DNA from 3 places in the Lysinibacillus sp. FSL L8-0312 genome. Region 2 is predicted to be linked to each of the others. Evidence: riboswitches for the same ligand, from Rfam matches in the RefSeq annotation. Region 2 holds a riboswitch; each other region holds the start of a gene.
What was found. A riboswitch is a leader RNA that binds a small molecule or an ion and turns the genes downstream of it on or off. The one in region 2 is predicted to bind S-adenosylmethionine.

Region 1 (10,606 bases), 720 kb from region 2:
TTTCGTATTGTAGCTCACCAAGTGGTCCGCCATCCATTGTATAGGCATAGTCTGCTCCAAACGCGGCAACATCAAATTTATGTGGGCCACGTCCAATTTCCTCATCTGGTGTAAAGGCTACACGAATTTTTCCATGTTTAATAGTAGGGTTTTTAATGAGGTATTCCATCGCTGTTATAATTTCAGCAATACCAGCCTTATCATCAGCCCCTAATAACGTAGTGCCATCTGTTGTAATAAGTGTCTGACCCACGTAATTTTTAAGCTCAGGGAAGTCAGTTGGGGACATCACTAAATGTTCATTTAACTGAATATCTCCACCATCATAATTATCTATGCGCTGTGGATTCACATTTGTGCCCGTGTAGTCGGTAGCTGTATCAACATGGGCTAAAAAGCCGATAGTTGGTACTTCTTTATCTGTATTAGCCTCTAATGAAGCAAATAAATAGCCATTTTCATCTAATGTAATTTCTGTTAAGCCAATTTCAGCAAGTTCGTCTTTCAGGACATGTAACAGGTCAAATTGTTTTTGGGTAGAAGGAGTTGTTTCGCTTGTGAAGTCTGATTGTGTATCAATTTTTGCATAGCGTATTAATCGCTCGATTACTTGTTCTTTCATAAGTATGGCCTCCTAATGTGTATATGTTAAAATTCTTTGTGCATTCACAAAGTTGATTCTGGGCGCATTATGCCAAGGCATAATTGATATTATTGTAACACTTTACTTCGGATTTCGGAATATTGAAGGATACTTAATGCAATAAGTAATTGAGCGCTATAATAAGTTAGCATGATTACTTCGTGTGAAAAAGCTAGTGGCGTGACAAATTTATTAATAGCTAAATAAGAATCAGAAGCAATAAATAACAGAGCACCAATTGTCGCCAATGTAGAATCGGTTTTTATGGCCGTCCATCCCATAGTGAGAATCACTGAAATATAGGCAATCACTGCGATACCAAGTATCGTTTCACCTGTTTTAAAGACAGACCCTGCAATCCAGATGGCCATGCTCGCTCCGTAAAGCAGTAAGAGTATTTTTGCCCACGTGGGTACTTGCCGCTCGTTTGCGGTAGAGAAAGCAAAAATATAAAAGACATGACCTATAAGAAAGCTAGTCAGACCAATTAAAAACCACTGCAATGTATAGTCCCCAATCATACAAAATATAAGCCCAGCAATAATTAAAAGTTGGTATTTTTTAATATGTAATGGCTTCTGAATCGCAGCTAAAATAATGATGAGCAACATGGGAATCACTTTAAAAATGAGTTTTAAACTTTCGGCAATATGGGAAAAGAGAAATATATAATAAAGACCAAATAAAATAATGAAACCTATTAGAAATTTTTTTAACAAATTTTTCAGCTCCTTTCCTTTTGAAATTCAATATTTATGGTAGAATTCCTTTCTGTACAACGTATGTATGAAACTTTTTTAGTATGTAACCGTAAATAAGTAGACAGAAAGCTGAAGAGAGGATGAACCAAATGACTAAGCTACTGATAGCTTCTGCAGTCATTGCATTGATCGCGAGTGTGTTAGTGACACCGCTTATTACAAAGAAGCGAGAAGATGGTAAATCAAGAAAGGTGATTGGATACTTTTTTATTGGTGTCTTTGTACTAGGATTTTTAGCTACTGCAATCACTCTATATGTAACAAAAATTGATGTAAACTGGCTTGTTTTTTGGCCTGCTATTATTTTATTAACGTTAGCTGGCGCCCTGCTTGCAAGTGGTATTGAACGGAAAATAAAAGGTATTTTATTTTTAGCAAGTTTAGGCGTAGCTGTGTATGTATTATCGGCTCCTCTATGGAATGCTAATGAAAAATTTGAATCCTCAGAAATGAAGGAAGAAGTTGAAATAAAACCATTCGATGAGACACAAACACCTGCAAGTGTACCACCGAAATTTGCTCGCAATAAAATGAAAAAAGCTTTCGGGCAAGTGCCAAACACTAGTTACTATGAGTTAGGACGCTTACAAATCCAAAAAGTGAAGGGTGATTATGTTTATATCGCACCTGTTGAATTTTCAGGATTCTTTAAATGGATGAATGGGGATACAACACCTGGTTACTTTATTATGAGTGCCACAGATTCTGCAGATAATCCTAAATTCGTTAAAGAGGAAATGAAATATGTTCCTTCTGCATATTTAAATGCTAATTTAGAACGTCATATGCGTTTACAACATCCATTCCTTATTTTTTATGGAGACGTTCAGCTTGAAGTAGATGATGAAGGTAAGCCTTATTACATTCGTTCATATGGTGAATTTATTACCGCGCGTAATGGCTTTGATGTGAAAGGGATTGTTTTAGTTGATGCACTAACAGGGAAATCGGAAACGGTTGAACTGGACAAAATACCTGAATTTATTGATGGTGCAGTTTCACCAGAGACAGTAAGTTTACAAAACAGTTATTTTGGTAATTATGTTCACGGTTTTTGGAACAGTATGTTTGGTAAAAAGGATGTAAAGATCCCTTCCGATGAAGGAACAGAATCGAATGTAAGTCCAATTTTCGATGAGAAGGGTGATATGTATTACTTTACTGATTTTACAAGCCCTAAAGAAGGTGTAGATTCAATGTTAGGCTATTCCTTAACGAATGCTCGTACAGGGGATGCCACATACTATACAGGAAATTTAGATTCAAGTTATATGGATTCACAGGGTAATTTACAAATTATCGAGAAGAAATTTATTGAGAAAAAATGGACTGGTGAAATGCCAGTGTTATATAACTTTTATGGTGAAGCAAGCTGGCTGACAGCGGTGCTAGATTCCAACGGCTTTTTACAAAACTACTTCATCGTGTCTGCTGCCAATCCTGAAATATCTGTTTATGCTACTACTCCTAAAGAGGCACTAAAGCTATATAAAACGGCCTTAAGTCGTGGAGGAAATACAGTAGATGGTAGCTCAAATGCGGAAGAGAAACAAGTGAGCGGGAAGGTAATGCGTGTTTACAAAGAACGTCTAGGTGATTTTACAATGGTATCTTTCTTATTAAATAATGGTGAAAATTATTTAATTAGTGCCGAAACAGAGCCTTTAGCAATATATTTACAAGAAGGTGATGAGGTCATTCTCACATATGGCGATACAGGTGAACAATTCTTGCCAGTTCGATCCCTCATGATTAAGGGATTACAATAAAAGAACAAAAGACGATCTTCGATATATCAAGATCGTCTTTTATTATGTGGATTTGTCCTCTTGAATAAAGGTTAGCATTTTTTCTTTATGGTTAATAAAGAGTGTTTTTGCGTGGTCATTTAATGTAAAGATTTCATGTAAATAGCCTTGCAGTAATCTATTTTCGTACGCAAAAGAATGTGTGGATTCGCGTTCTAAAATATAGGATAAAAAAAGAGTATGTAAAACAGCTACTTCTAAATTTTGTGTATTGGTAATAAATTTTAAGTTGAGAATAGAGGTATGGGAAACGAACTGATTAACATAATCAATAGCCTGTTTATACAGTGTCAAATCAACATTAGGCTCTAATCGTTTTCTTAGCTGTGTACATGCATTATTTAATTCCTCTATTTTTAAAAATAAACCTCTTACACTTCTTTTATGTTGTTGTTCTAAAGTACGAGCAAGATGTTTATTGATATTGGACATTATTCATTTAACTCCTTTCATCCATTAGGGATCATTTATTAATATGAATGGAATAGCTGGAAAAGGGAAGAGGCTTTTCGTTTAATTTATTGGTGAACTTACTATCTATATCGAGACAAAATCACTAGCCTTAATATCGATGAGTAATAAAATTATGAAAAAAATGGGGTTCTAATCATACGATAGTAACCCCATTTATATTTGGTTATTTCCAGTTAAATCCTTTTGTAGCTAAAAACTCTTTGATATGAGGACGTCGTTGTTCGACTAAAAAATCAGCCATTTGTTTAGTCCAATTATCAATTTTTCTGTTTGATGAACGATTATTGTAATACATTTCCATTGTCTCATTATAAGCTGGTAAAAGCTCTTCATATTTTTCAACATTGTATTCATTTTCATGTAGTATGGCAGATACAGGTAAACGTGGTTTTACTTCATTGCGACGAGCTGGGACACCGATTGTCAGACCGAATAATGGGAAAACGTGATCAGGTAAATTAAACAATTCACTTATTTCAGAAGGTTTATTTCGTACTCCTCCAATATAGCAAATTCCATACCCCATTGACTCTGCTGCAATAACAAAATTCTGTGCAAATAATGAAACATCTGCGACACCAACAAGGACATTTTCAGCTGAATCAGCCACAATGTCTACTCCCTCTAATTTTCCTGCCATTTGAAGACGCTTGAAATCGACGCAGAAGACAAATGCACCACCTGAAGTTTCATATTGACGTGGGTTACCAGAGAGTAAACCTAATTTTTCTTTTTTGTCTGCATCTGTTACCCATATAACACTATAGGCCTGCACAAAATGGGATGTTGCAGCCATTTGTGCTGTTGCGATCAAATCTTCGATGATTTCCTTTGAAATTGGTTGTCCATCATAAATACGTACCGATGAATGATTGCGTAATAATTCTTTAACCATTTAAAAACTCTCTCCTTTATGCGTGCTTTATATCAAGAGCATAGCACGCTTTGTCGCCAAAATCGAATGAAAAAAAGATGGATAGTTATATTTAAATAGTTTACAAATGTAGAAATTATCTCGTAAAGTAAAATATTTCATTTAATATAGATTAAATATTCTAAATAGTTTAAAATTATTGAAGCGACTGTTTATTTGGTTGTGCTACCAAAAAATACAATTTCTTTATTCAACGGATGTTAGTGTTTATCTGATGCAACATTATTTGGATAAAGATATAGCTTCTGACGAATGTCACACATTTAATGGAACCAAATATGCAAGTTGAACAAAAATATAGTGGGATGGGGGAATAAGGAATGGAAGAAAAGTTAGCGAAAAAGCTTCGCCATGAACAATTGCGGAGCAAGATTGTAACAGCAGAAGAAGCAGCATCTTGGATTAAAGATGGTATGGTATTAGGGATGAGTGGATTCACACGTGCTGGCGATGTAAAAGTCGTACCTCTTGCACTTGTAGAGAAAGCTAAAAAAGAGAAATTTCAAGTAGATGTCTTTACAGGTGCATCACTTGGTCCTGAAGTAGACCAATATTTAGCAGAAGCAGGTGTCATTCGTAAACGAGGCCCTTTCCAAGCAGATGCTGGTATTCGTAATAAAATCAATAGCGGTGATATCACATTTGTAGATGCCCATCTTTCTCATAATGCTGAACTTGTTCGCCAAGGTATTATAGGTCCTATTGATTTCGCGATTATTGAAGCTGCTGCCATTACAGAAGACGGCTTATTAATTCCTACAACTTCAGTTGGTAACTCTCCGATTTTTGTACAAGAAGCAGACCAAATCATCATTGAATTAAATGTAGCACAGCTTGATGCATTAGAGGGAGTGCATGATATTTTCGTACCTGCGCCACAAGGTAAGCGTGATCCAATTCCTTTGCAAAATGTGTCTGATCGTCTTGGTATAATTGGGATTCCGCTAGATTTAGATAAAGTAAAGGGCATCGTTATCTCAGATATATTAGATGCGCCATCAACAATTGTTCCTGCTGATGAGGAGACAGATGTAATGGCGAATCATTTATTAAATTTCCTACGTGAAGAGATTAATGTAGGTCGCTTAACAACGAGCTTGCGACCAATTCAATCAGGAGTAGGCTCAGTAGCAAACGCCGTATTGTTAGGCTTTAAAGATTCTGAGTTCGAGAACTTAGAAGTTTATTCAGAAGTTCTACAGGATGCAGTATTTGAATTAATCGATGCAGGGAAAGTAAATTTCGCTTCCGCTACTTCTATTACCCTTTCAGAGCAAGTAGGAAACCGTGTTTATGGGAACTTTGAAAAGTATGCTGATAAATTAGTATTACGTCCACAAGAAATTTCCAATCAACCAGAAATTATTCGTCGACTCGGACTTATTTCAGTGAATACAGCATTGGAAGTTGATATATACGGCAATGTTAATTCAACACATGTTTCTGGTACAAAGATGATGAATGGCATTGGAGGGTCTGGTGACTTTGCACGTAATGCACGTCTAGGGATTTTTGTGACGAAATCGTATGCTAAAGGTGGCAACATTTCAAGTATTGTCCCTATGGTTTCACATGTGGACCATACTGAGCATGATGTGGATGTCATCGTAACTGAGCAGGGTGTAGCTGATTTACGTGGGCTTGCCCCGAAAGAGCGAGCGGCGCTTATCATTGATAATTGTGCACACCCCGATTATCGTGAGCAACTATGGCAGTATTATAATGATGCCAATGAGGCGACTCGTGGACATCATACGCCACACGATCTAGAAAAAGCACTGTCATGGCATGTTCATTATGCAAAAAGTGGGACAATGAAGGACCCTGCGTTTACGAAACAATAAAATACCATCATTAAAAGCCTTGAAGGACAATTGTGCTTCAAGGCTTTTTGTTGTGAGCATATTAGAGTTTTATAATAATCCAATCCATTTCCAATAAGTAGCTGAGAACAGAAGAATTAGAAGGAAGCCGATAATCGTTAATGGAATACCAGATTTCAAGAAATCCTTTGTTGTAAATGCTCCTGTCCCATAGGCAAGCATATTTTGTGGTGCGCTAATTGGTAATAGGAAGCCAAAACTTATGACGAATTGTTGCACGATGACAAAGCCAACTTGATCAACATTCGTTGTTAATGTAGAGGCTAGTACGATGAATACAGGTATCAGTGCAGAGGCTAAGCTTGTTGCACTTGCAAAGCCTAAATGAATTAAAATATTAAATAATGTTACGAGTGCGATGGTTGCTAGTATTGGCATCGTATCTAGCCCAAGTGAACCAAATACTTTATCGGATAACCATGATGCACCTTCCGTCTTAAGTAAAATGGTTCCTAGCATAATACCTACGGCAAAGACGATAATTGTCCCCCACGGGATATGAGGTTCAACTTCCTTCCATGAATAAACACCGATTTTAGGCATTAATAAAATAGCGATGGCAATAATTGTGACTGTAGTTGTGTCAAAGGGATGCAATTTCCCTTCAGTTGCCCAGAAAAATAGCAAAACGATTGATGTTATGATTAAGCGAATTTCAGGAGCCTTCAATGGGCCAAGCTCTGAAAGCTGTTTTTTGATGACCTCTTTACCACCTTCGATATTGCTAGTCTCAGGCTTAATTAAAGCGATCATAATGAAAAATAGAGCTACAGACATAATGATTGAGAAGGGGGCAGCATAGAGCAACCAAGCACCCCAGGAGATATCCACATTAAATTGTTCCTGAATAAAGTTTAAAGCGACCATATTTTGAGCTGCTGCTGTCTTGATACCGATATTCCAAATGGAAACGGCTTGTACCGAAGTAATAACAAGTAAAGCGGCGAGTCGACTATCGCGTGGTAAACCAAATGCTGCGACCATCCCTAGCAATATTGGTACGACTGCGCCTGCACGTGCTGTGGCAGAAGGAACAAAAAAAGCGAGGGCTATAGAAACTAAAATGGCGCCGAATACGATAGCTTTTGTTTTTGTTCCTACAAGTGAAAGGATCCAGAGAGCAAGCCGTTTATGTAAGTTGGTAATTTGCATGGCTGCTGCTAAAAAAAGAGCTGCTGCTACTAATGCGACAGCGGAATTACTAAATCCACTTAAGGATAATTTTAAAGCGCCAGCAGTTCCTAATTCTGTAGCAGGATCGTCCATTGATGGAGCGAGCCCTAGTAGAACAGTTACAAGTGCAATGATCATGGCTGAGCTAACGGGATAGGACACGGCCTCTGTTACCCATAGGATGACTGCGAATGCTAAGATGGCTAAAGCTCGTTGTCCAGCAATCGGTAAGTCACCGTTATTAGGTAAAAAAGTAATGATGATTAGTAAAGCAAAGGCCAAGCCAATCCATAGTGGCTTTAAATTCCGTTTCGTAGCTGTTTGATTGGGTGAAGACATATTTTCTCATCCTTTCTACGATAAATATGACGATTATTATCCATAACATCGGTTAGTAAAATGTTTTATTAAGATAAGAACTTGTCTATTTTATTGTAAAAAAATAAGTATGCAGAATAGCTGCTTTTTACAGCGATATAAGTAGATAAAGAGAAAATATACGGTCATAAAAAATACAAAAATATCCATTGTAATATTATTTCTTTTTCTTAAATGCAGACGTTACTTTAGGCTCTGTACCCTTCACTAATCGTTGGATATTTTCGATGTGCAGGATAATAGCTATGCCAAAAAGAAGGACAGCAATTATAGTTGGGCCAATTCCAGGAATCCATAAATATGTTGCCGTACAAAAAACGAGATAAAACTCTAGAACACCGACAATTAAATAGTTAGTTGCAAAGGATAAAATGACAAATAAAATAAGTGCAAATAAACCAATCTTCCAATCTACAGCAAGTAGAATTCCAATAATAGAGGCAGTTCCTTTCCCACCATTGAAGCCCATATAAAATGGGAAATTATGACCCAAAATAACCCCTGCAGCAATAATGTAGGTCAGGAGCCATATTTCTCCTTCGGTTAAATGCGGAGCATCTGCTAAATAAAAGTGTGCACCGATAATAGCTACAACGCCTTTGCCAATATCGATTAGGGCTACTAAAACGCCATATTTCCAGCCGAGGGAAAGTGTAGCATTAGAGGCACCTGCATTGCCATGGCCAGCTTTTTTTAAATCAACCCCCGATAAAAATTGTGCCACTTTAGAGCCGTGAATACAGCCAATTAAATATCCAACTAAGAGAAAAATGATCACGGCTTTTACCATAAAAATACTCCTTTCAAATTTTTTTCTAAATTAGTGTATGCGTTCATATTACGTATAAGAGCTGACAGAAGTTTCGGAAAAAATAAAATTTACATATTGACAGAAAAAAACTCTATGTTTATACTGTGTTACAACGATGGAAATTGAATCTCATACTCTTATCAAGAGCGGCGGAGGGATAGGCCCTATGATGCCCAGCAACCAGTAAGTGATGAACTTACTAAGGTGCTAATTCCTACAGATTCTTACTTGGATCTGGCAGATAAGGGGAGGAAAACTTGCAACCGCAACCCTCTTCTTAACAGGAGAGGGTTTTGTTTTCTACACATAAATCCTCCTCATCTCCGGTACCATCGTAAAAAAATAATTGGAGGTACACAATGACAAATTTTAAACCAGAAACATTGCTGTTACATGGTGGTCAAGAGCCAGACCCAGTGACGGGCTCTAGAACAGTTCCTGTCTATCGCTCAACTGCTTTCGTATTTAAGGACACTGCTCATGCGCAACGTCTTTTTGCCTTAGAGGAAGCGGGGAACATTTACACACGGATTACAAATCCGACAGTGGATGTTTTTGAAAAGCGTGTGGCCTTATTGGAAGGTGGAACAGCAGCAGTAGCACTTTCATCTGGTGCAGCAGCTATCGCATTTTCCATTTTAAATCTAGCTGGAGCAGGCGATGAAATAGTAGCAGGTAGTTCTTTATATGGTGGTACGTATAATTTATTTGCTAACACATTACCGAAGTATGGCATTAAAACAATTTTTGTAGATGAAACAAACCCAGAGAATTTTAAGGCTGCGATTACCGATAAAACGAAAGCTGTCTTCGCTGAAATTTATGGTAATCCAAGTTTAAAAGTTTTAGATATTGAAGCAGTAGCTAAGATTGCACATGCTAACAGTTTACCATTAATTATCGATAGTACATTTGCTTCTCCTTATGGTTCCACACCAATTGAATACGGTGCAGATATTGTTGTTCACTCCGCAACTAAATGGATAGGTGGTCATGGTACAACTTTAGGTGGGGTTGTTGTAGACGCTGGTAAGTTTGATTGGACTAGTGGACGATTCCCTGGATTTACGGAACCAGATGCTTCTTACCATGGATTACGTTACGGAATTGATACAGCTTCTGCTGCTTTTGCTACGAAGCTACGCGTACAGTTGTTACGTGACTTCGGTCCAACATTAAGTGCTGACGCAGCGTTTAATTTACTACAAGGTTTAGAAACGCTTCATTTGCGTATCCCTAAACACAATGAAAATGCGTTGGCAGTTGCTGAATATTTACGAAACCACCCATCTGTGGAGTATGTAAACTATAATGGCCTAGAAGATTTTGCGACACATGATTTGGCGAAAAAATACTTGAAAAATGGCTTCGGTTCTGTGCTTACATTTGGCATTAAAGGTGGACGTGAGGCTGGTCGAAAGCTAATTGATAGCGTGAAGCTGTTTTCACATGTAGCAAATGTAGGGGATGCCAAATCGCTCATTATTCACCCAGCATCTACTACACATCAGCAATTATCAACAGATGAATTAATTCAAGCTGGCGTAACCGAGTCGCTCATTCGCTTATCCATCGGTTTAGAGGCAGTAGAGGATATTATTGCTGATTTAGAACAAGCCATTACGCTTGCCACAACAACTGAACAAACTGTAGAAGCTTAAGTTTTAGAACGCAAGGGAAGATGTTGTAGAGTTTACGTATTTTCTCATTCGAATTGCCTCATTTGGCATTGCGTCAAACG
Region 2 (10,606 bases):
ATAACACGGCTAATATACGCATTCAAAACGAGCACCTTTGTTTTTATCAATTACAGTTCAACATTGTCCATCTTAGCAATAAACAGACTACTAGCTCTTTTAAGCGTGTCAAAGAGCAACGTCTCCTCCCCTTTTCGCAATGTCGTAGACTGCTAGAAGCCATTTATCAGAACCGTCTAGCGGAGGATGAGCACACCATCTTTGAGCAGCATGTACACTTTCAAGAGCTGATGTTATTGCTCTTACATCAAACAATACCCAAGCTGGTGCAAAAAAATGATCGTCAATCTGTTGAGCAATCCATTAACTATTTGCATAAACATTTTGAAAAAGAGTGGACTGTCGAGCAGTTGGCAGAGCTAGCTGATGTTCCAAGATGGAATTATACCCGTATGTTCAAAGAGATTACAGGGCAAATCCCTCTTCACTATTTAAATAACATTCGCATTGAAAAAGCCAAGCAATTATTAATGACAACAAATGATCGGGTATTTGAAATTAGTCAGTCTATCGGATTTAATAATGAATATTATTTCAATCGTCGTTTTAAAGAACATGTCGGCATCTCTCCAGGACAATATAGAAGAAACCAAAGCAGCAATCTACGTGTATTTGCACCATTCTTAGAAGACTTCTTTGTCGCCCTTGGGATTACACCAATTGCTCAATTCAGTCATCCAAAATGGGGAAAACAAGACTATTTAGGTCTTCAAGAAGTGCCTGATATCGATGTACAAAATGGAGAAATGGATCGACTCCTTCACTATAAACCAACATTAATTATGCTAGATGCAGGTATAGAGCGATGGGAATCCTGTCATCATTTAAATGAAGTAGCTCCCATCTGTCATATCTCACATCCTGGAGAGAACTGGCAGTCTACTTTGTTTAAGATTGCTGATTTAACAGGAAAAACCGCCTTGATGCAAGACGTGATCCTACAATATGAGGATAAGGTACAGCAAGCAAAAGGAATTCTTAGTAAATCCGTTTATGGGCAAAGTGTGGCATTTCTTCGCATTTCAGCCATTGGCATTACTCTATATGCGGGTCCTGAATGTGGCTATACGGGGCCAATTTTATATCGTGACCTCGGTTTAATGCCACATCCACTTGTCTGGAGTATTCCGCACAATCAACGTAAAGCACCACTGACATTTGATCAATTGCTGCAATTAGATGCGGATCATTTATTTATTACTTTTGATAAACAACATTCCATTTACGAGAACGAGGAGCGTACGATTTTAAAAACTTCTATGTGGAAAAATCTAGCTGCAGTTAAAACCAACTGTGTATATGAAGTGGATTTTTTAACATGGATGAATTACGGTATTCTGTCTCATAGTAAAAAAATTGATGATGTCTTACATGTTCTCGGCTAAAAGAGGAAGCTCACTTTGGCTTCCTTTTTAAATGATTAGGACAGACATTGCACTGCAAAATAACACCTAAAGACGTTTAGCTACATAAGATAAGATATCAGCTATAGGATAGGAGGAATTACATTGTATTACAATCCTTATCCGTACTTTGTTCATCCTTATCATTACCCAACGTCGCCACTTGCCCAGCAGCTTGCCGTTAGACCTATTCCTCAACATTTAGCAATGCCGAACACTACCCCCTTTCCACCTGTCGACACACATAAATTAAAAATGTCAGCTACACGGATAAAGGCGATCATGCAACAGGCTCAATTGCTTACGGATAAAATTGATAGCTCTCAACAATTTGCACATGATCTAATGAATGCTGCACAGCTTTCAAATAAAACAGAGGTTGATAAATTAATCACATCAACAGGCATTACGATGAAATTTGATGCAAATTATACACCAGACAATTTCAGAATACGTCTTATGGATAATGGTTGTTGTGGCATAACCATAAATTTAAGTTGGTAAAAAAATTTACCCTTATATCTCTATCGAACTTGTAAACTATAAAATTCTATGCTAAAGTGTTTTATTATTATTTCTGAAAATTCTTATATCACTTTTCTTATCAAGAGAGACGGAGGGATTGGCCCGATGAAGTCTCAGCAACCAGCTCAACAGTATGGTGCTAATTCCAATTGGCAAAATTTTAAGCCTGAAAGATGAGAAGAAGAACTACCGTTGCTTATTCTGGAGTCCTCTTCTAAGGGGACTCTTTTTTATGTTCTACTAATTTTAACAGAAAGCAGTGAAATCAATGTCAAACCAACTTTTACAAGCATTACAATTATTAAAATCAAAACAATGGGTTGATTTAACACATACATTCGGCCCTAATTCCCCACATTTTTTTATGTTTGAAGATGCTAAATTTGAAACATTATTCTCTCATGATGACGGGTTCTTCGCACAACAATTCACGTTCCCAGGACAATATGGCACACATATCGACCCACCCATTCATTTTGTGCGAGACTCCCGCTATCTAGAAGAATTAGAACTAAAAGAACTAGTTCTTCCTCTTGTCGTTATTGATAAATCACGAGAAGCTGCTAGCAATCATGACTTCTCGCTAAGTGTGCAAGATATTTTTGATTTTGAAGCACAACATGGAGTAATTGAAGCAGGTACCTTTGTAGCGCTACGTACGGATTGGAGTAAGCGCTGGCCAGATAAAGAGGCATTTAGTAACCAAGATATGGATGGACATAACCATATACCAGGCTGGGGCTTAGAGGCATTACAATTTTTATTGAAGGAACGTCAAATAAGTGCACTTGGCCATGAAACATTTGATACTGATTCAGCCGCTGATTTTCACAAAAATGGTAAGCTAGATGGCGAATACTTCGTGCTTGAACAAAACATCTATCAAATTGAGTTGATGACTAACTTGGACAAGCTACCTGCGAAGGGGGCAATTATCTTCAATATCGTCCCTAAGCCTGAAAAGGCATCTGGATTCCCTGTACGCTCATTTGCTATTTTGCCATAACACAAAGGTCTGTACGATTCATATGTTGAATCATACAGACCTTTATTTTCGTATATTTCTTTTTTTGAATAGATAGTAAACGATGAGCATTACGAGGCCAAACAATAGGATGAGATAAATACTATAATGGGATAAATAATAACCAACAAACCGCCACTTCTCCCCAAGCATCCTCCCTAACGTTATAAATGTGAAAGTCCAGATAAATGCCCCTGTATAGGCAAAAAAAGCAAACTTTCTATATGGATAATTATTAATTGCCGCAATATAGGCTGTCAGATGTCGTACACCAGGTATAAAATAGCCTATTAATAATAAAGTTGGCCCAATTTTAGTAAACAGTTGTTTTGTAAAATCAATTTTTTGCTCCGTAATATGAATTTTGGGTCCATATTTCTGCAATAATGGTAAGCCAAAACGATAGCCGATATAGTAGCTTAAGGTAATACCGCCAACTGCACCAATCATTGCACTTACTAAAGCGGGAATGTGTTCAAGGCTTTCTATATAAACGCTGTAGCCAACATATGTTAGAAAGACCTCATCAGGAAGTGGCAACCCAACAATGCCTCCAATTAGGATCACGATAATACCCAAATACCCGTAATGTTCAATTAGAGATTGCACATGATGTGCCATATAACATCCCACCCAAAATTTATTAAAACGCATTGATTAACAAGTTCCTTCAATAGATCTAAGAGAACCTGAGGCATCGACTTTAAGACCTTCAGCAGCTTTATATCATTTGAAACTGCCGTAAAGCAAAGTCAATACCACCTTCAGTGGAACTCTTTGTAACAAAATTCGCAACTGCTTTTAGAGCTGCACTACCATTTCCCATAGCAATACCTAGCCCTACATGCTCTAACATATCAATATCATTATCCCCATCTCCAAAAGCAATAGCATTTTCAGGATCAATGTTAAAATGGTCTAGTACCGCTTTAACAGCTATCGATTTGGCAACATCCTGCTGTAATACATTCACAATATAAGGATGCCATCGCTGCCAAAATATATGCGGAAATTGGCTAGCATATCTTTTTTCAGCCTCCTCATCTGCATATAGACACATGAGAAAAACTTCTTCATCCACAATTTTTTCATTCACAACCGGAAAATTTCGTAAAGATAGAGTTGCCTGCATCGCATTGAAAGCAGCTGGATGCTGAATGCCATTCATCGATAGTTGCTCTGTAAAAAATGTGAGGCTATGCTGCTGTTCACGTGCAAAAGCTTGTACATTTTGAACAATATCTTTAGCAATAGGTGTTTTATGTATGATTAAATCCTTGTGTTTCACATATGCCCCATTTGCTGTAATAAAGGTTTCAATCCCTAGCGCTTGTATCTCCTGACACATCGATAAAGGTCTTCCTGTAGCCGCTACAAGGTGAATTCCTCTCTCCTGCAAAAGTTGAATGGCCTTCTTTGTGCTTTCTTCCACACAGCCATCCTCGTAATTAATCAGTGTTCCATCCATATCAAAAAATATGATATTATAATTCATCTTAAGCCGCCTTTATAAAACAGTACTTTAGAATCACAAACATTTAATTCATTCCTTATACTTAATGAAAAGTATGAAAGTATTTTGACAAACTTTCAGCAAACTCTATAACTTACATTAACAGCACCGATAAATACTATTACAAGCATAGATTTAATGACAATTAACTATAAAACAGATGAATATTTTTATTTTAATAATTCTAAAGGAGTATACCAAAGAACACAGAATTGTTAAAATAAAAGATATCTACTTAAATACATTGAACGATAAACATTTACGTATAAATAGAGCAAAAGAAACAAAATTTTAGAGCCTGCAAAGGAGTTGATTCTTATGGCATTTAACATTTACTACTATGAAAGTAGTGTAGATTGTAAATTTTGCAAAAAGCATTTTACAACTTATAAAGTACGCCCTAATCGATATAAAATCATCGAGGAGCAAACAGATTTCATGCCTGTTTATGATGGCTTAAATCCTTTGCTGTATGAGGTTGCTGTTTGTCCCCATTGCGGCTATGCCTACCATAAGTCTATGACACGGACATATGGACCTTTCATGCAACTCATTGATGAAATTTACATTAAAGAGCTCCAGAAGCCGATGGATATTTGTCAGGAACGTACAATCGATGATGCCATTGTCAGTTTTAAGCTTGCTTATTTGGTATCACGTGCTTCCATGGAAGAATCCCTTTTAATGGCGAATTTCGCCTTGAAAATTGCTTGGCTTTATCGTTTAAAAACCGATGAGGAATCCGAAAAGCGTTACCTTTTTGCAGCTAGAGACTTTTATAGTAAATCCTTTGCATCCAATCAGGAGGGTGGAGAAAGAATCCAGTTTTTACATGCTGAATTAAGCCTTCGACTCGGTGATATTGTAGAAGCTAAAAAAGGATTCTCACGTTTAATTGCCGATCGAAATGTATCACCAAAATATCGAAAGCTTGCGCGTAATCGTTGGGAAAATTATAAATATGACGAACAACCTATAACAGTTAATGAAATCATTAATTGATTTGACGAGGAGAGGACTAGTTATGTTGCTATTCCATAAAAGAATTGATGTGAGAGAAGAGGATATATTTTCAGAGTTACATCATTTTTTATTAAGAAAAAATAATCGCTACTTAACAAACGATGAGATAGTCGCTTTAACAGGAGTATCACCTGAACTCCTTTACAAATGGGTAAAAGCAGGAAAGTTAAAAAAGTCCATTTTCCCTAATTTAGGAGCGCCCTGTGAACGATGTGGACAAATTACACAAGCTAAAATTTGTGTGAGCTGCTCCTCCTCCATTGTTGGTACATTAAAGCAAGAAGAAAAGGATCGTGCATGGTTCAATCAAATTCAACGTAACCATGTTAGAGCAAGCACCTATCACTATAAATAATGATAAACATCTCCACTTTACAAATGGAGATGTTTTATGTTGTTGAAAAAAGGTGATTCACTAGCAGAAAAAGAACCCTTGGCAAGGTAGTTTTGTTTCCAACGCTATGGAGCAACTCCACTTTACAAACGGGGATGTTTTTTTGCCAATATAGGCAAATTTAAACAAAATTTAAACAAACTCTTCCTAAGCTTTAAACTTCGTTCCTTATAATAAGTATCAATATAAGAAGAAGGGCTGATTATTAATGAAAAAAGATAGGAAACGTAAGGTTTTATTAAGTATTGCACTGACAAGTTTAATGGCACTAAACGGAGTAACTAGTGTCTCTGCGGATGTCACTGCAAATGAAGAACAGCTCAATATTGAACTTAATTCAACAGTCAAACAGGTTAGGTCTTCTAATGAAACGTTATTAGATTGGAAAAAATGGGTAAACGATCATGCCTATAGCCTGTCCTCCATTCAACCTGAAACATTTAATGGACAAAAAATTCCATCTAGTGAATTTGAGGATTTAGAGATGCTAAAGCCATTATTACATGATAAGCGCATTGTCTTTTTAGGAGAGAGCTCTCATGGTGTTGCACAATTTAATCTAGCTAAAACACGTTTAATACAATTTTTACATCAAGAAATGGGCTATAATGTTCTCGCTTTTGAAAGTGGCATGGGGAATGTGATGAACGCCCAAGGAAAAATTGACAAACAAGCGGCTCTACAAACAATGAAGGATGGTATTTTCGGTGTATGGTGGACAAAAGAAACCCTTCCTCTGTTTGAATACGCCAAAACAACTTATACAACAAAGCAACCCCTTGTTCTCACGGGCTTTGATATTCAACAACAAGGGGCATTCACGAATGGAGATTGGCTGCACAATCCTCAATTAGCTCAACAATTCAGTGAAGCAGAGAAACAACTCGCTGAATGGAGCTCAGGAAAAGATTTAAAGGGCTATCAAAAAGAAAAGGCAACAATTATCAATGTGTATAAACAAGTAAAGGCACAAGTACAGTTAAAAGAAAAAGAGTTGCAAGCAGCATATCCAAATGAACCCCACATTGTAAAACTGATGGAGCGTACTTTAGCAGATCGTATTCGTTTAGCAAATGAATATGTTGAACTAACTATTCAGGCCAATATTGACCTTGAACAAAATAATATAGAGTCATTTTTACAAACAATGGAATGGCGAGATCAGGCAATGGGTGAAAACTTACTTTGGTTAGCTGAAAAGGTTTATCCAACAGAAAAGTTTATCGTGTGGGCACATAATGACCATATTCGTAAAGCACAATCGGATGTAATGGGTTCCCCTTATCCAGTCAAATTAATGGGCGAACGTTTACCAGACATCTACAAGAAATATAGCTATGTACTAGGCCTATACATGGGAAGTGGCGAGACAGCAAATAATATGGGTGAACCGATGGCTGTATTACCACCTATCAAGGGATCTATTGAGGATATTCTGTCTACAAAAAATAAACCATATACATTCATCGATATGCGCAATCGTCAAAATGAGCGAGGCAACTCATGGATGTTTGAGCCTCGCATAGGCTATAGCTGGGGCGTTATGCAGGAAAGCTTTGTTCCACGCGATCAATACGATGGTATTCTCTTGATCGATAAAGTAAGTAAACCCCATTATGTAAAATAACCTCTCTTATAAAATAATCGCAAACTAGATTCCCTAGTTTGCGATTACTTTATGTATCCATGGATATCGTATCCCATTCCTCGTCTTGATACCCAATCATCCAAAATAAGCCTCTACGCCTTTCCATCACAACACTTTCATTTAACGCTAAAGGAGCTGTCTGTCCATTAATTCGACTATCTACACAAGCCCAATGCAATCTATAAATTTTATCAGCCTCGTCTAAAATTTCTTCCTTACTGCGCATAATTGTTTGTTGGTAAAACTGTTCAAACGTTTCGCAGCTTGAAACAGCTTGAATCGCATATTCACAATCACAAACATCTTCCGGAAAATCTAACTCTTCCACCATACCTAATGCCCAAATGAGTGTCCAATAGGCTTCATATTGCCATGAAATATTGACAGCCTCTTGCGTACTAGGATGCTGCGCCCCCAGAAAGAGCCTTTCTTGCTCCGTTAAGAATGGTTGTACTTTATATTTATGTAGCATATCGGTAAAGAATTCCCTAGACCCTTCAATATCGCCATTTTGTGCTACGTCACAGGCGAATTGAATAACAATCAATAGGGCAACTGCTCTTCTTGCGATATCCTCTTGACTTTTAAAGTGGAGATTTTCTAATGGTGATAGCTGAGGAAGAGAAGCAGCGTAAGGAATCTCTCGTTCTGTTAAAAAAGCGATCGTTTTATTTTTTCGCACTTCTCCCTGTGCTGATGCTACCTCATGCGTATTTATTTTTCTTGTACAAGCATGGGGTCTAAAGTCAGATGGACCTGATTCCCCGTTAGGATAAACAATCACGCTACCGTTTTGATCCAGCAAAGTACCGTCTGGTAGAAAACCAATACCGCCTATCCTTGTTAGTAGTCTTGTAAATAGCTGCATATGCTCGTCTGTCATAGCCCTATCCATCTCGATTGCAATGACTGTATTGAGCACAGCTATTTGAATCATTACTCGTTCTTTTAGCTGTTCATCTTTAAAGGGAATAGTATCGTAATAGCCCATCATCCCAGGGATATTTTTTGCAAAATAATCAGGGTTCATATCTTCAGTTAAAATGTTCATCGAGCATCTACATTTTTTAAAAAGCCCTTTAGATTTCAATAAATATCCGCTATCTTGTTTTTCAATAGCAAAGCCTTTGGCAAATACGTCGGCTATTTTAGCATGCATATCATCTAGATCATTTTTGGAAGCAAATATCGTAAAATGATTCAAACTACTCTCTCCTTTGTAACATATAGCATTTCAGTATCCAATTTTCCAAACCATTCAGTACTTGGCTAAATAATTGTTTATTTTTTCGTAATACCTCATGTTCCATCCAATAAGCCAGCAAAGAGCGCCATTCTTCCTCATTTATCATTGTTGTTGGTGTGATTCCCTGCTGCATCATATAGCAAACAGCTCGGATAGCTGTCAGTCTCTCTACTTCACTACCATCTAACCACTCAAATAGTGTCCCTGCACTTGGCTGTGATACTGCTAAAAGCGAGTCCCAGCCATCGATCGGAAATGCAACATAGGGCTTCATCCATGTAATAATGTTTGGGTGCTGGAAATGGCGTAATCGATGTAATGCCGTATAGGCATCCATGTTATCTTTTTCAATATCCTGTAGGATAAGGGCCAGCCCTTCGTCTACTGGTAAACAATGCGCCGTTAAATAATCACGTAGCCAGGCTGGAAGTTCAGCATTCCCTTGCCAAAGTTCCTTTACCCATCTTTCAGCCTCGTCAGCACACACCGTTACTAGAACTTCACCCCAAGCTTTTTGTTGTGCTGGAGTCTGTGCTTGTTCAACTCTTTGTTGAAGTGCCTCATATATCCTTACCTTATCAAATTGCCAAAAAGCCTCTTGAATGCTTGTTTCTCTTACGCCATGCATGGAAACATAATGAAGTAAAAATTCTAAGCTTGATTTAGCCTGCTGTAAATTAGAGCTTAAATATTGTTCCAGCCACGTTAACCATATTTGTGACCTAGTCAGATTAACATCCAATCCCTCCCCACTACAAAATTGTTGATGCTGTCCACAGTCTACACCAATACAGCCTAGAGTGGTCGCAATGTCGACATACGCAGGAAAGCTTAAGGCAAGCAAATTAAATTCATCTTCTTCATGACTCCAATACCAAATCGATTCGTCCTCAAGCTTGAGGAGAAGGGCATCTCCGTTACCTGCCGTAAAAAATTGTAAGTATTGCTGTTCATGCAATTCATCATCCCCTCCAAAATAGGGGAAATCCAAATCATTTAAGCTCCAGCCAAAATCTCCAGAAGGCGTATCCAGCAATTCTGTAGGCAAGATAGCTTCGTCAGGGAGAGACCAATAAATAGTTACTTGCTGCGAGCAATTTAGTAAGAGATGACGGAACTCATTAGGGATTTGTACGCCAAGTCGTGCCTCTACCTGCTGTAAATCATGTTCAGTAGCGACTGCTCGTATTTCAATCGGATGTACATAAGCTCCTTGCCACTTCAATCGCTTTATTAAATGTTGCCAACGCTCAATCCACATTGCAGCTCACCTCCACATAGGCTAAAATGATTTCTTTCGTCTTATTTTTATCGTCAGAAAATCATCTACTGATTAGGTTCATTTCCAACACAATAAAAAATGCTATTATTTTACTGATATATAAGCCTTCAAATATGCTAAATTACTTAACTCTATACGGTCTTTTTTAGTAAGTAACAGTGAATTATTTGACTTTCTTTACTTCCATCATAATTTTTGTCACATACTCTTCTTCTCGATTTTTTATAACAGCATCATAAACGTATTCCTCATAAACGTATTGACCAAGCTCATAGCCTTTTTCATGCATGACATTAAATAAACGTGTATAGGTCTCTCCAAGCTTCGCAGAGGGCCCAACATGATAACCAATAACGAATTCCCCCTCTATTGCTTTAAAGTAAGGATGACCTTCTCTTGGATTAGGCTGCTCAATATATAAATAGCTGTAATTATCGTAATTGCCTGCTAATACTTGTTCTCTCCTCGTAATCCCTCCGATTGGATAACCTGTATCTAATTGAGAGCGATCTAATTCCTCGATAAAATCCGATACAGCCTTCACAAAC
Region 3 (10,606 bases), 490 kb from region 2:
AATTTCCTTTGCCGTTAACTCCAATAAAACGCCATCTTTATGAACTTCAGTTTCATCGGTATTCAGCTGGAATGGTCCATGCTGTAGTGCTTTCTTGGTAAGGCTCGGAGCAGTATCTTGAGTTTGGTAGCCAGCTCTTCGTAATTGGGCCTTTACACGATAGGCAACCTCTTTAGGGCTAAAAGGCTTAGTAATGTAATCGTCTCCACCAATGGCTAGCCCTAAAATTTTATCAATTTCCTCGTTTTTAGCAGACATGAAAAGTACAGGCACATGTGAGACTTCACGGATACGTCTACATAAATCGTAGCCCTCACCATCTGGAAGCATGACATCTAGCAGTACAATATCTGGTTTTGTTAGTTGAAAGCTTGTCCAAGCATCATGAATGGAGCCAGCTGTATAAATTTGTTTGTAGCCCTCTTTTTGTAAGCTTACTTTTAACAGATTAGCTAAATCAGCCTCATCATCCACTACTAATATAGTTGGTTCTTGCACTTATTCACACGACCTTTCGATTTGGAAGAATCCTTTTCTGACAATCATTATAAATGAAATATACATGAAAGAGGAAATGAAGTATTGATTATATGAAAATTTGTATATAGTAGGGAAATGTATTATGAAACTTTTACAGTTTCTAAAGCGTAAAAGGAGTATGACGATTTAGGAGGAATGACGGTGTTCAAAAAAATAGCAGCAGATGCACTTGGACTTTCAGATATTGGAGTAGTTGTGCCACAAGTGGATTATGATAAAACAGATGCAGATGATTTTATCCTACATGAAATTGACGAAAAAATATATTTTTTAATTAAAACGAAGGCAGATGAGTACTGCTTTACGAATCGTGCCATGATTCATGTAGATGGCGAGAGTGCTATGAGTAAAAAGAGATTATTGCGACGCTATGACTATTCTATGTATGCCATTACAGATGTTTTTCTAGAAACAGCAGGAACAATTGACCTTGATGTCGAAATTAAGTTTACAATTGGTAATTCTCCACTATCCATCGACATCCATAAACGCTTTATTGACGATATTAAAGACCTCTATAAAGCACTTCATGCTATTAGCTATGAGCAAAAACACAATGCCTATAAGCTAGAGGTAGCAGAAAAAAGCTTAAACATTGCTTCTTCATCACTTGGACGGATGGGCAATGATAACATCTCTCCATCTACGTCATTCGAGGAAATCACACGCTTTGCGAGTACTTGGATGATCGACCATAAAGAAAAGTACAAAAAAGAAGACTTCTCACATATTTTTGATTTATACATGAACAATTGATAAAAATAGCTCTCTGCAAATGTGGAGAGCGTTTTTAACATATAACACTTACATAAAAATCAGAACCAGGAGCGTGACAAAAAATGACAAACGAATTGCATGTGCTTGAAAAGGAAGGCTTAGAAAATGATGACTTTATACAGCAATCGCAAGCCGCTGAGACATTGTTCGTAAATGAGTTCATTGATGGAATTTTAGATCCCTCAAAGAAGATGTTAGGGCCCGTTAAAGACGGTGGAACGATCATTGCCAATACAGCACCTGGATGCTGGGGACCAATGCTTACACCTACTATTCGTGGAGGACACGAAGTAACGAAGCCTGTTTTTGTAGAAGGCGCTGAGGTGGGCGACGCCATCGCCATTAAAATTAAATCTATTCAGGTCACATCTCTGGCAACCTCGTCAGGTTACGATGAGGCGATTATAGATCGTTTCATTGGCGACCCGTTCGTTTCTGTCAAATGCCCAGGTTGTGGCAAGCTACATCCAAGCACAATTGTCAAAGGGATAGGTCCACAAGCGATTCGCTGTTCAACCTGTGATACAGAAACGGCACCATTTAAAATGATAAACGGCTATACAATGGCCCTTGATCAAAAAGGTCAAATAGGTGTCACTGTTGGAAGAGAGGGGGCTCGCCGTATCGCCCTTGATGCTAAAAATTACATGAGAACACCTGAAAATTCTGTACAAAATCCAGTTGTTGCATTAGCACCAAGCGACCTAGTAGGTATAATGGCGAGAATGCGACCTTTTTTAGGACAGCTTGGTACAACCCCTTCAAAAGCAATGCCGGATTCTCATAATGCTGGTGATTTTGGTTCGTTCTTAATTGGAGCACCGCATGAATATGCCTTTACACAAGATGAATTGGATTTACATCGTACCGATGGTCATATGGATATAAGTAGAGTACGCGAAGGGGCAACGATTATTTGTCCTGTAAAGGTTCCAGGTGGCGGTGTCTATATTGGGGATATGCATGCTATGCAGGGAGATGGGGAGGTTGCAGGGCATACAACAGATGTAGCTGGTATTGTACAGCTACAAGTTAGTGTCTTGAAAAAAGTAGCATTGGAAGGCCCAGTGTTATTACCAAACGAAGAAGATTTACCTTATACAGCAAAGCCCTTTACGAAGGAAGAAAAGCGCCGTGCACGAGAGCTAGCAGAGGAGTTCGGTGTGAAACAGGTAGAGGAAGCATTCCCTGTATCTATGATTGGTTCTGGAAAAACGCTAAATGAGGCTACGGATAATGCAGTCCAGAGAGCTGCAAAGTTATTTGAGATGAGTGAGCCAGAAGTATTAAATAGAGCGACGATAACAGGTTCCATTGAAATTGGACGTCATCCAGGAGTTGTCACAGCAACCTTCCAAGTACCTAAAACGATATTGAAAAAGGTACGAATTTATAAGACAGTGAAAAAGCAATATGATTAATAGATGAATTCATTCTAAAGCAAACTGTTAAAGGTTTGCTTTTTTGTATGGGTTATGGGGTGGCAAAGTAAGAATTTGTCTGAAATATGAAGTTTAGATTGAATTCTAATGTTGTGTTGATATAATAGGTAAAGTTTAAAAATGATTAGCCTAACCGAATTTAAATAGAACGTAGCATAGAAAAGTTGGTGTCGAATGACAGAGTTTTTTGGTGTGGAAAATAAAATAGAGAAAAAGAATAGTATAAAACCTTTTATATTAAAAATGAGAGGAGGGGGACATGCCCCCTCTCGAACAAATTTTGCTGATGCCATCACGGGAGCAATTGGCGGCTTAATATGTATTTTTGTTTTGCTATGGCTAACAAATTTTACAGAGGCACCTTGGCTAATGGCTTCACTTGGTGGTAGCTGTGTACTTGTATTTGTCGTCTGGAATGCACCGTTATCTCAGCCTCGAAATATTATTGGCGGCCATTTCATTTCCGCCTTTATTGGTTTGGCTATGTATGCACTATTAGGCTCGAGTATGCTGTCTATTAGTTTAGGCGTAGGGCTAACAATATTTTTTATGGCCTTCCTGGGCATTATCCATCCGCCGGCAGGTGCCAATCCTATAATTATTATTTTAGGAGGCTATGGTTGGAGTTATTTAGTAACACCTGTGTTAATTGGAGCTGTCATTATTGTATTTTTCGGATTGTTGATAAATAATTTACGTGAAAAAAGAAAATATCCACTATTTTGGTGATGGAGATTTCCATCTATGAAGTGTATTCACTTGATAGGTGGTTCTTTTTTGTTTGAGAACATTTTAGCTAGGCATATCACTAATTTTTTAGCATATTTTACTTAAGATTTGTTATATTGAAGAAAGAGTGTTAAAAACATGTATTTGAATGATAGGGGAAGATCTTTGTTGGTCGAATTTGATGGGAGGCTCCAATTTTATGCTGTTGGACTGTGATGAGCAATTATTCATGGCTTATAAACAAAAAAGTGAAAAGGGTGCTGAAAATTTACTAGCAACATGGCTGGAGGCAGAGTCAAATCTGCAGGAAGATCCAAAAATACTTGGTACTTCGCTTTCACCAAAGCTATTTTTAGTAAATGAAGAAACGGCTAAGAATATTGCCTTTTCCACAGCTCGTAAATATTGGGGTCGTGTATCAACAGAAATGCAAATGTATTTTGACAAATATGGCTTAGATGCAAAATTTGTGAATGAACGGCTCAATGCTTTTTTTTATACACAAAAAGGAAAAGAAACTTTTTTTGAGCAACTCTTTGCGCAACACACAATAGACTTAGAACGACTAATTTGGCTAGTTTTTGGGAAACGAATGCAAATAGCAATGCCAGTTAATGAACTACAAACAATTATTTTATATAAATTTCAAGATGAATATTTAGTGCATATGATGTATAAAGAGCATGCATCTTTTTGGCATTGGCTTTTTACAAAAAAGGTTTATTCACTGCTTATCCACAGACCCTTAGAGCAATTCACATTTCTTTATGAAATAATGGGACATTTTGAGCAATCTATGAAAGAAAATTGTGAACATGTGGATAACTTTGTGAATAACTATAAAACGATACTGGATAAGTGTATAACTCATGTGGATAAGCACAATGCTAGCTGTTTGGCAAAAAAACAGTTACGTCTTTATCAAATTGTTGTACACTACCGATTGGCTGAGGGAGATAATAACTGTGTGAAGGCACTTATTACGTCCTTTGAGGCGGATTGGCGTTATTCAATGTATGCATTAACGGAGAAGGAAAAAGTGTTAATAGCCTATCTACTATTTCATATAGCACATCAGGAGAAGGATAATGAATTAGTTATTCAATATGGGGAATATTTATTAGAGGATGAGCGACTTAATAATTATGCAATCGAGATAATGCTTGAATATAAAGAGTTACTACCAAATCGTAAGCCGACTCCTCCTGCAATTATTAAAAACTATGAACTAAATTTTTTAGAGAATTTGTATGCTATATTGCTGGATCATTACGTAAGAATGGGACGTTATCAAGAGGGGTTAGTCCTTTTAAAAGAGCATGTACTAGCATCCAATAAAAAAATACATGCAGCATTAGTGGAGGGGAGTTGTAGCAATGAACAATTGATTGCAATTGAGGCATATGTTCAGCAGGATATTGCATTACATGTTAATAATTCATTACAGCATATTGGGTTATCTGTGGAAGAATGGCGTCAACATTATCGCCAATCAGAGGCTCCTTATTATTTTGTAGCTCAAAGTGCCTCTCTCCATCTATTAAATATTTTAAAGATTTTATTTGTAACAGAGCACTATGAGCTTTTTGAGAAATTAATGGAAATCTACAAAAAGTATTTATTGATTGACGATCATTTTGAAAAGCTACGAGTATTTATAAGTGCATATGTATAAAAGTAGGGCTGTCCAAAAAGTTGATCTTCGGCAACTTTCTGGTACAGCCCTGTTCCATATGCAAATAATGCTAGAATGAGTTTTAGAAGTTTTCTTTCTGTGCCTTCGCTGTCTCAAAAGAAGCTTTTATTTCACTTAAAAGATCACTATCTTTTAATAAGCGATAGCCAGCTGAAGCAAGTGCTTTTGCTCCTTTTATTAAAGCTGCATCACCTTCAGGGGATTTAGCAGCTTCTCTAAATTCATTTGTATGCCCAATTAGATCGTCTGGGCCAATTTTTATATATGGATGTGCTGTTGGAACCTCGTAGCTAATATTCCCAGTATCTGTTGAACCTTTGCCTTGTCCTCGAATTGTCCAAACCTTTTCTCCTAAAGCCTCTAACTCCTCTTGTAAAATATTATCTAGTAAAGGATTTAGCACAAAATCCTTTACTTCATTTTGGAAGCGTTCAATTTTTACCGTTGCCCCGGTTGCTAGTGCAGCACCTTCAGCAATTGCACGTACCTTTACTGATACCTCCTCTGTTTTTTTCCATGAATCCGCACGAATGAAGAATCTTGCTGCTGCATATTCAGGAATAATGTTTGGTGCATCCCCACCATGTGTAATAATTCCATGAATTCGAACATCTGTAGGAAGCTGCTGGCGTAAAGCATTAATCCCAACAAAAAGCTGGATCACTGCATCTAATGCATTAATTCCTTCCTCAGGAGCCCCTGATGCATGTGCGGCTTTCCCGTAAAAATGGAAATCAAGTGGATCAACGGCAAGTGTTTCGCTTGTTAGAGATGTTTTTCCTGCTGGATGAATCATTAAAGCGACATCTACTTCCTTTAAATAGCCATGTGCTACAAAGCTTCCCTTTGCACTGCCGTTTGGACCACCCTCTTCAGCAGGTGTTCCTAAGACGACGACACTGCCACCAGTTTCATCTAATGTTTTAGAAAGAGCAATTCCGGCTGCTACACTCGTTGTTCCAATAATATTATGACCACAGGCATGCCCTAAACCTGGAAGAGCGTCATATTCAGCAAGAAAGGCAATTGTTGAACCAGGTTTTCCACTGTCTTTCACTGCATAAAAGGAGGTTTCATGTCCAGCAACGGCTGTGTCTACTTTAAATCCTGCATTCGTCAAGATTTCTACATGCTTTTGACTTGCGAAAAACTCCTGATTCCCTATCTCTGGATTGGCATGGATTGCCTGGCTAGTTTCAATATACAATGCTTGATTTGTTTCAATGGATTCCTGGATTAGTTCAATTCCTGATAAAGTTTTGCTCATATTTATCTCCCCCTATAGTCCTTTGCTTTGTTTTATTAACTCATCTTTTGATAAATCAACAACAATAGATCCTCCATTTGTTTCTGCCTCGACTGCCTTCATTACGTCTTCCTCATGATACAGCTCGACAATTCTCTGATATGTTTTATTATCTTGATCATCTGCTCGTGCAGCAAAAATGTTCACATAAGGTAAGGCGTTTGGATCGTTGGCATCTTCAAGATAAATGGGGTCCTTTACGGGATCAAACCCAGCTTGTCCAGCAACTCCATTATTAATAACGGATGCAACTACATCTGGTAATACACGTGGTGTTTGTTGAGCTACAATCGGTAAAATGTCTAAATCTTTCGGGTTGTCGACGATTTTACTTGGGTCACCGAAGAGACCAAAATCATCTGCCAATTTAATTAAGCCAGCTGATTCTAATAATCTTAATGCACGAGCCTGGTTGGAAGGGTCATCAGGGATAGCAATTTTGTCACCTTTTTTAATTTCGTTAACATTCTTCACTTTCTCTGAATATATTCCCATTGGAGCAATAACAGTAGCACCAATTGGAACTAAATCGACATTATTTTCTTTAGTAAATTGTGTTAGAAACGCGATATGCTGAAAGGAATTAATATCAATTTCTTTATTTGCTAATGCCTGATTCGGCAATGTATAGTCAGAGAACTCAACAAGCTCAATTTCAATCCCTTCCTTTTTAGCTTTCTCTTTTAAAATCGGCCATACTTCACCATCTGTTCCAGTTACACCAATCTTTACTTTTTCTTCTTTTTTAGCATTATCTGTAGCTGAATCAGACCCACAGGCAGCCAATGCTAATACGGCTGTTAAAACTAATAAAATACTAAACCACTTTTTCATTATTAATCTCCTCTTTCGTTGTTTTATTCAAATGAAAAATGTCCTTCTTACCGTCGCATAATTTTTCTTGATAGCTTATTCCCAATCCACTGCGCAATTTGTACAAGAATAATAAGAATAATAACGGTCACAAGCATGACACTTCCATCAAAGCGTTGATAACCATATGTCATTGCAATATGACCTAAACCGCCTCCGCCAACTGTACCAGCCATTGCAGAGAAATCTATTAAACCGACTGTCACAAACGTTAAGCCTAAAATTAACGGTCCAAGTGCCTCTGGAATTAATACAGTAAAAATAATTTGTAGAGGACTTGCTCCCATTGCCTTTGCGGCTTCAATTACCCCAGGGTCAATGCTAACTAAGTTATTCTCTACTACTCTCGCAATACCAAATGATGAGGCAATCGTCATCGGAAAGATTGCTGCCCACGTACCAATCGTTGTTCCAACAACCATTCTTGTTAATGGGCTAATGGCCACTAGAAAAATAATAAATGGAACTGGGCGAATAATATTAATTAAAAAATTTAACAATTGAAACACGAATTTGTTCTCTAAAATATTTCCTTTTCGTGTCACATATAGTAGTAAACCTATTGTTATACCAAGAATAGAACCAAAGATAAGGGTTATAATAACCATTAAAATCGTTTCACCCGTAGATTCAAAAATACGGGGCCAAAAAGTCGTCCAATCAACCTTCATTGAATTTTACCTCCTCAACAGTTACAATGTCTTGTAATTCAGTAAGAACACTAGGTATTTTATCGCTATGTCCCTCAAATGAGACGAGCAAGTTCCCATAGAACTTCTCCTGAATTTCTCGGACAGAGCCATAGACGATATTAACGTCCACATCAAATTTTCTTGTTACGCGAGAAAGGATAGGATCGCTAGCAATATCACCTTTAAAAATAACACGGTATAAATTTTTGCCGCCTTTTTTTCTCCATTCCTCTAATAGAGATGCAGATGGTCGATCTTGCTGAACCGATTGAATAAACCGTTGAGTCGTTAAATGCTGTGGATTTGTAAAAATATCAAAAACTGAATTAGATTCAATTACTGCTCCATTTTCCATGACTGCTACTCTGTCACATATTTGTTGGATGACATTCATCTCATGTGTGATTAGCAAAATAGTGATTCCTAAATCCTTGTTTACTTTTTTGAGAAGGCGGAGAATTTCCCCAGTTGTATCTGGATCGAGCGCTGAGGTTGCTTCATCACAAATTAATATATCAGGGGAGGTAGCAAGCGCCCTCGCAATGCCAACCCGCTGTTTTTGGCCTCCAGATAATTGCTCAGGGTAATCGTTCGCTTTTTCTGTAAGACCAACAAAACTAAGAAGTTCTGCAACTCTTTCATTAATTTCTTTTTTAGGCACTCCCGCCAGCTTAAGTGGATAGGCTACATTTCCAGCTACCGTTCTTGAGGAGAATAAGTTGAAATTTTGAAAAATCATGCCGATTCTTCTTCTCAGCTTTCTTACCTCTTTTGGTGTGAGCGAATTAATATCAACACCTTGTACTTGAACAGTGCCGTGGGTTGGACTTTCTAATAGATTCACAAGCCGCAATAATGTGCTCTTTCCTGCACCACTAAATCCAATAATTCCAAAAATCTCTCCTTGCTGAATTGAAAGAGATACATCTTTCACTGCATTCACTTCACGATCACCAAATTTAAAGGTTTTCGCTACATTCTGAAATTCAATCATTTACTTGCTCAACTCCCTATTTAAAAATAAAGAACAAAAAGGACCTTCCTTTTGTTCTTATCGATTAAGAAAAAAGGAAGGTCCCCACTATTGAAGAAACTACTTCCTTCTCATCTTTCAAATGTAAGTACATTTGCAGGAATTGGCACGGTATTATGTTAATAACCCGCTGCCGAGACTTCATTGGGCCTGTCCCTCAGTCTCTCTGGATAAGAAGAAATTATCGTATTTAATTGTCTGTTAAGATTTAAACAATACTATAATGCTTGATGAATTATATGTCAACATTTCTTTTAAAAAGTTTTATTAGAAAAATAAATACATTTACTGTTATAACAGCAGGAGTACATTGGTAGCCGCGTTTTTTCTAGTGAAATAATTTATGCTTATGTTACTGAGGATGTCAATGAGCAGGCAGCCATAAAAAGGTTCAATTTGAAAATTGCCTACTTCCAAATTGAACCTTTCCGTTATTCTAAAACGCCCTTTTCTCGTAAACTAGCAATTTGTTCATCATTATAGCCAAGTGCAGTTAATACTTCTTCATTATGCTCTCCAAGCTTGGCACCGACATACTTGTACTCAGGCTCAGTGCCATCAAATTTAAAGGCAGAAGCAATTTGCTGTTGCATGGTGCCATCGCTTTTTGGAATATCGATGATCATGCCGCGAGCCTTCAACTGTGGATGCTCACATGCTTCTGGAAAAGTGAGTACAGGCTCTACACAACCTTCAAAATCCTCGTTAAATACCTCAAGCCATTCCTCATATGTCTTTGATAGAAAGGCATCATGAACAGCCTCTTTAAAGCGTATTTGCGTATAGTAAGAATCATTAAAGGTATTATCAATCAACTCAGGAATGTCGAGTGCTTCACAGAGCAGTTTACGAAATTGAGGTTCTAAGCTACCGACAGAGAAGAAGCGTCCATCTTTTGTTTTGTAAAAATCATAGTAACTGCCTCCGTTTAAAATTTCTTGCTCTGGCTGTGGTACACGACCACCCCCAATAAACGCAGCACCATACATAGCATTCAGCGAAAAGACAGCATCTGTCATACTAATATCTATGAATTGTCCTTCGCCTGTTTTTTCACGATGAAGGGCAGCAGCCAGTACCCCAATTGCGGCATGCATTGTCCCTCCAGCTATATCAGCTAGTTGAACCCCCATGGAGACAGGCTTTTTATCCTTATGGCGTGAATAATCGAGTAAGCCTGCTAAAGATAAATAGTTATTATCGTGTCCAGGTCGATTGCTATAAGGTCCAGTTTGTCCGTAACCAGTAATCGCACAATAGATAACCTTTGGATTTATTTCCTTTAGAGCTTCATAGCCAATGCCAAGGCGTTGCATGACACCAGGCCGAAAACCTTCGATAATAACGTCATACTCTTGCACCAGTGATTTTACAATGTCTATAGCCTCTGGTGATTTAAGATTTAATGTAATTGATTTTTTAGATCGATTTAAATGTTGATGAATGTAAGCCTCATGATCTTCATCATAGGGAGGCATAATTCGTGTTAAATCAACGCGCTTTGAAGATTCAACATGG

Region 1: linked by a shared signal. The riboswitch ahead of MHI22_RS18435 (O-acetylhomoserine aminocarboxypropyltransferase/cysteine synthase family protein) and the one ahead of MHI22_RS14690 (cyclase family protein) in region 2 are both predicted to bind S-adenosylmethionine.
Region 3: linked by a shared signal. The riboswitch ahead of MHI22_RS17215 (methionine ABC transporter ATP-binding protein) and the one ahead of MHI22_RS14690 (cyclase family protein) in region 2 are both predicted to bind S-adenosylmethionine.

The regions. Positions count from the first base shown of each region.
Region 1 covers NZ_JBBOOV010000001.1:3,629,650-3,640,255, forward strand. Annotated here, with positions in the region: gene pepT (peptidase T) at 1-622, opposite strand, end outside; gene MHI22_RS18400 (lysoplasmalogenase) at 712-1,362, opposite strand; gene MHI22_RS18405 (hypothetical protein) at 1,494-3,173, shown strand; gene MHI22_RS18410 (hypothetical protein) at 3,216-3,644, opposite strand; gene chrR (class II chromate reductase ChrR) at 3,850-4,581, opposite strand; gene MHI22_RS18420 (succinate CoA transferase) at 4,941-6,464, shown strand; gene MHI22_RS18425 (DASS family sodium-coupled anion symporter) at 6,534-8,015, opposite strand; gene MHI22_RS18430 (glycerol-3-phosphate acyltransferase) at 8,212-8,844, opposite strand; SAM riboswitch class I at 9,000-9,113, shown strand; gene MHI22_RS18435 (O-acetylhomoserine aminocarboxypropyltransferase/cysteine synthase family protein) at 9,225-10,526, shown strand.
Region 2 covers NZ_JBBOOV010000001.1:2,910,100-2,920,705, forward strand. Annotated here, with positions in the region: gene MHI22_RS14680 (helix-turn-helix domain-containing protein) at 1-1,385, shown strand, start outside; gene MHI22_RS14685 (hypothetical protein) at 1,509-1,907, shown strand; SAM riboswitch class I at 2,002-2,108, shown strand; gene MHI22_RS14690 (cyclase family protein) at 2,197-2,934, shown strand; gene MHI22_RS14695 (DedA family protein) at 2,977-3,573, opposite strand; gene MHI22_RS14700 (Cof-type HAD-IIB family hydrolase) at 3,674-4,447, opposite strand; gene MHI22_RS14705 (DUF2225 domain-containing protein) at 4,784-5,467, shown strand; gene MHI22_RS14710 (hypothetical protein) at 5,490-5,843, shown strand; gene MHI22_RS14715 (erythromycin esterase family protein) at 6,091-7,509, shown strand; gene MHI22_RS14720 (DUF4272 domain-containing protein) at 7,559-8,734, opposite strand; gene MHI22_RS14725 (SMI1/KNR4 family protein) at 8,736-10,037, opposite strand; gene MHI22_RS14730 (MerR family transcriptional regulator) at 10,222-10,606, opposite strand, start outside.
Region 3 covers NZ_JBBOOV010000001.1:3,396,167-3,406,772, forward strand. Annotated here, with positions in the region: gene MHI22_RS17175 (response regulator transcription factor) at 1-498, opposite strand, end outside; gene MHI22_RS17180 (PH domain-containing protein) at 682-1,296, shown strand; gene MHI22_RS17185 (acetamidase/formamidase family protein) at 1,380-2,738, shown strand; gene MHI22_RS17190 (HPP family protein) at 2,934-3,488, shown strand; gene MHI22_RS17195 (hypothetical protein) at 3,670-5,163, shown strand; gene MHI22_RS17200 (M20 family metallopeptidase) at 5,246-6,451, opposite strand; gene MHI22_RS17205 (MetQ/NlpA family ABC transporter substrate-binding protein) at 6,464-7,324, opposite strand; gene MHI22_RS17210 (methionine ABC transporter permease) at 7,372-8,034, opposite strand; gene MHI22_RS17215 (methionine ABC transporter ATP-binding protein) at 8,024-9,049, opposite strand; SAM riboswitch class I at 9,157-9,265, opposite strand; gene MHI22_RS17220 (CaiB/BaiF CoA transferase family protein) at 9,520-10,606, opposite strand, start outside.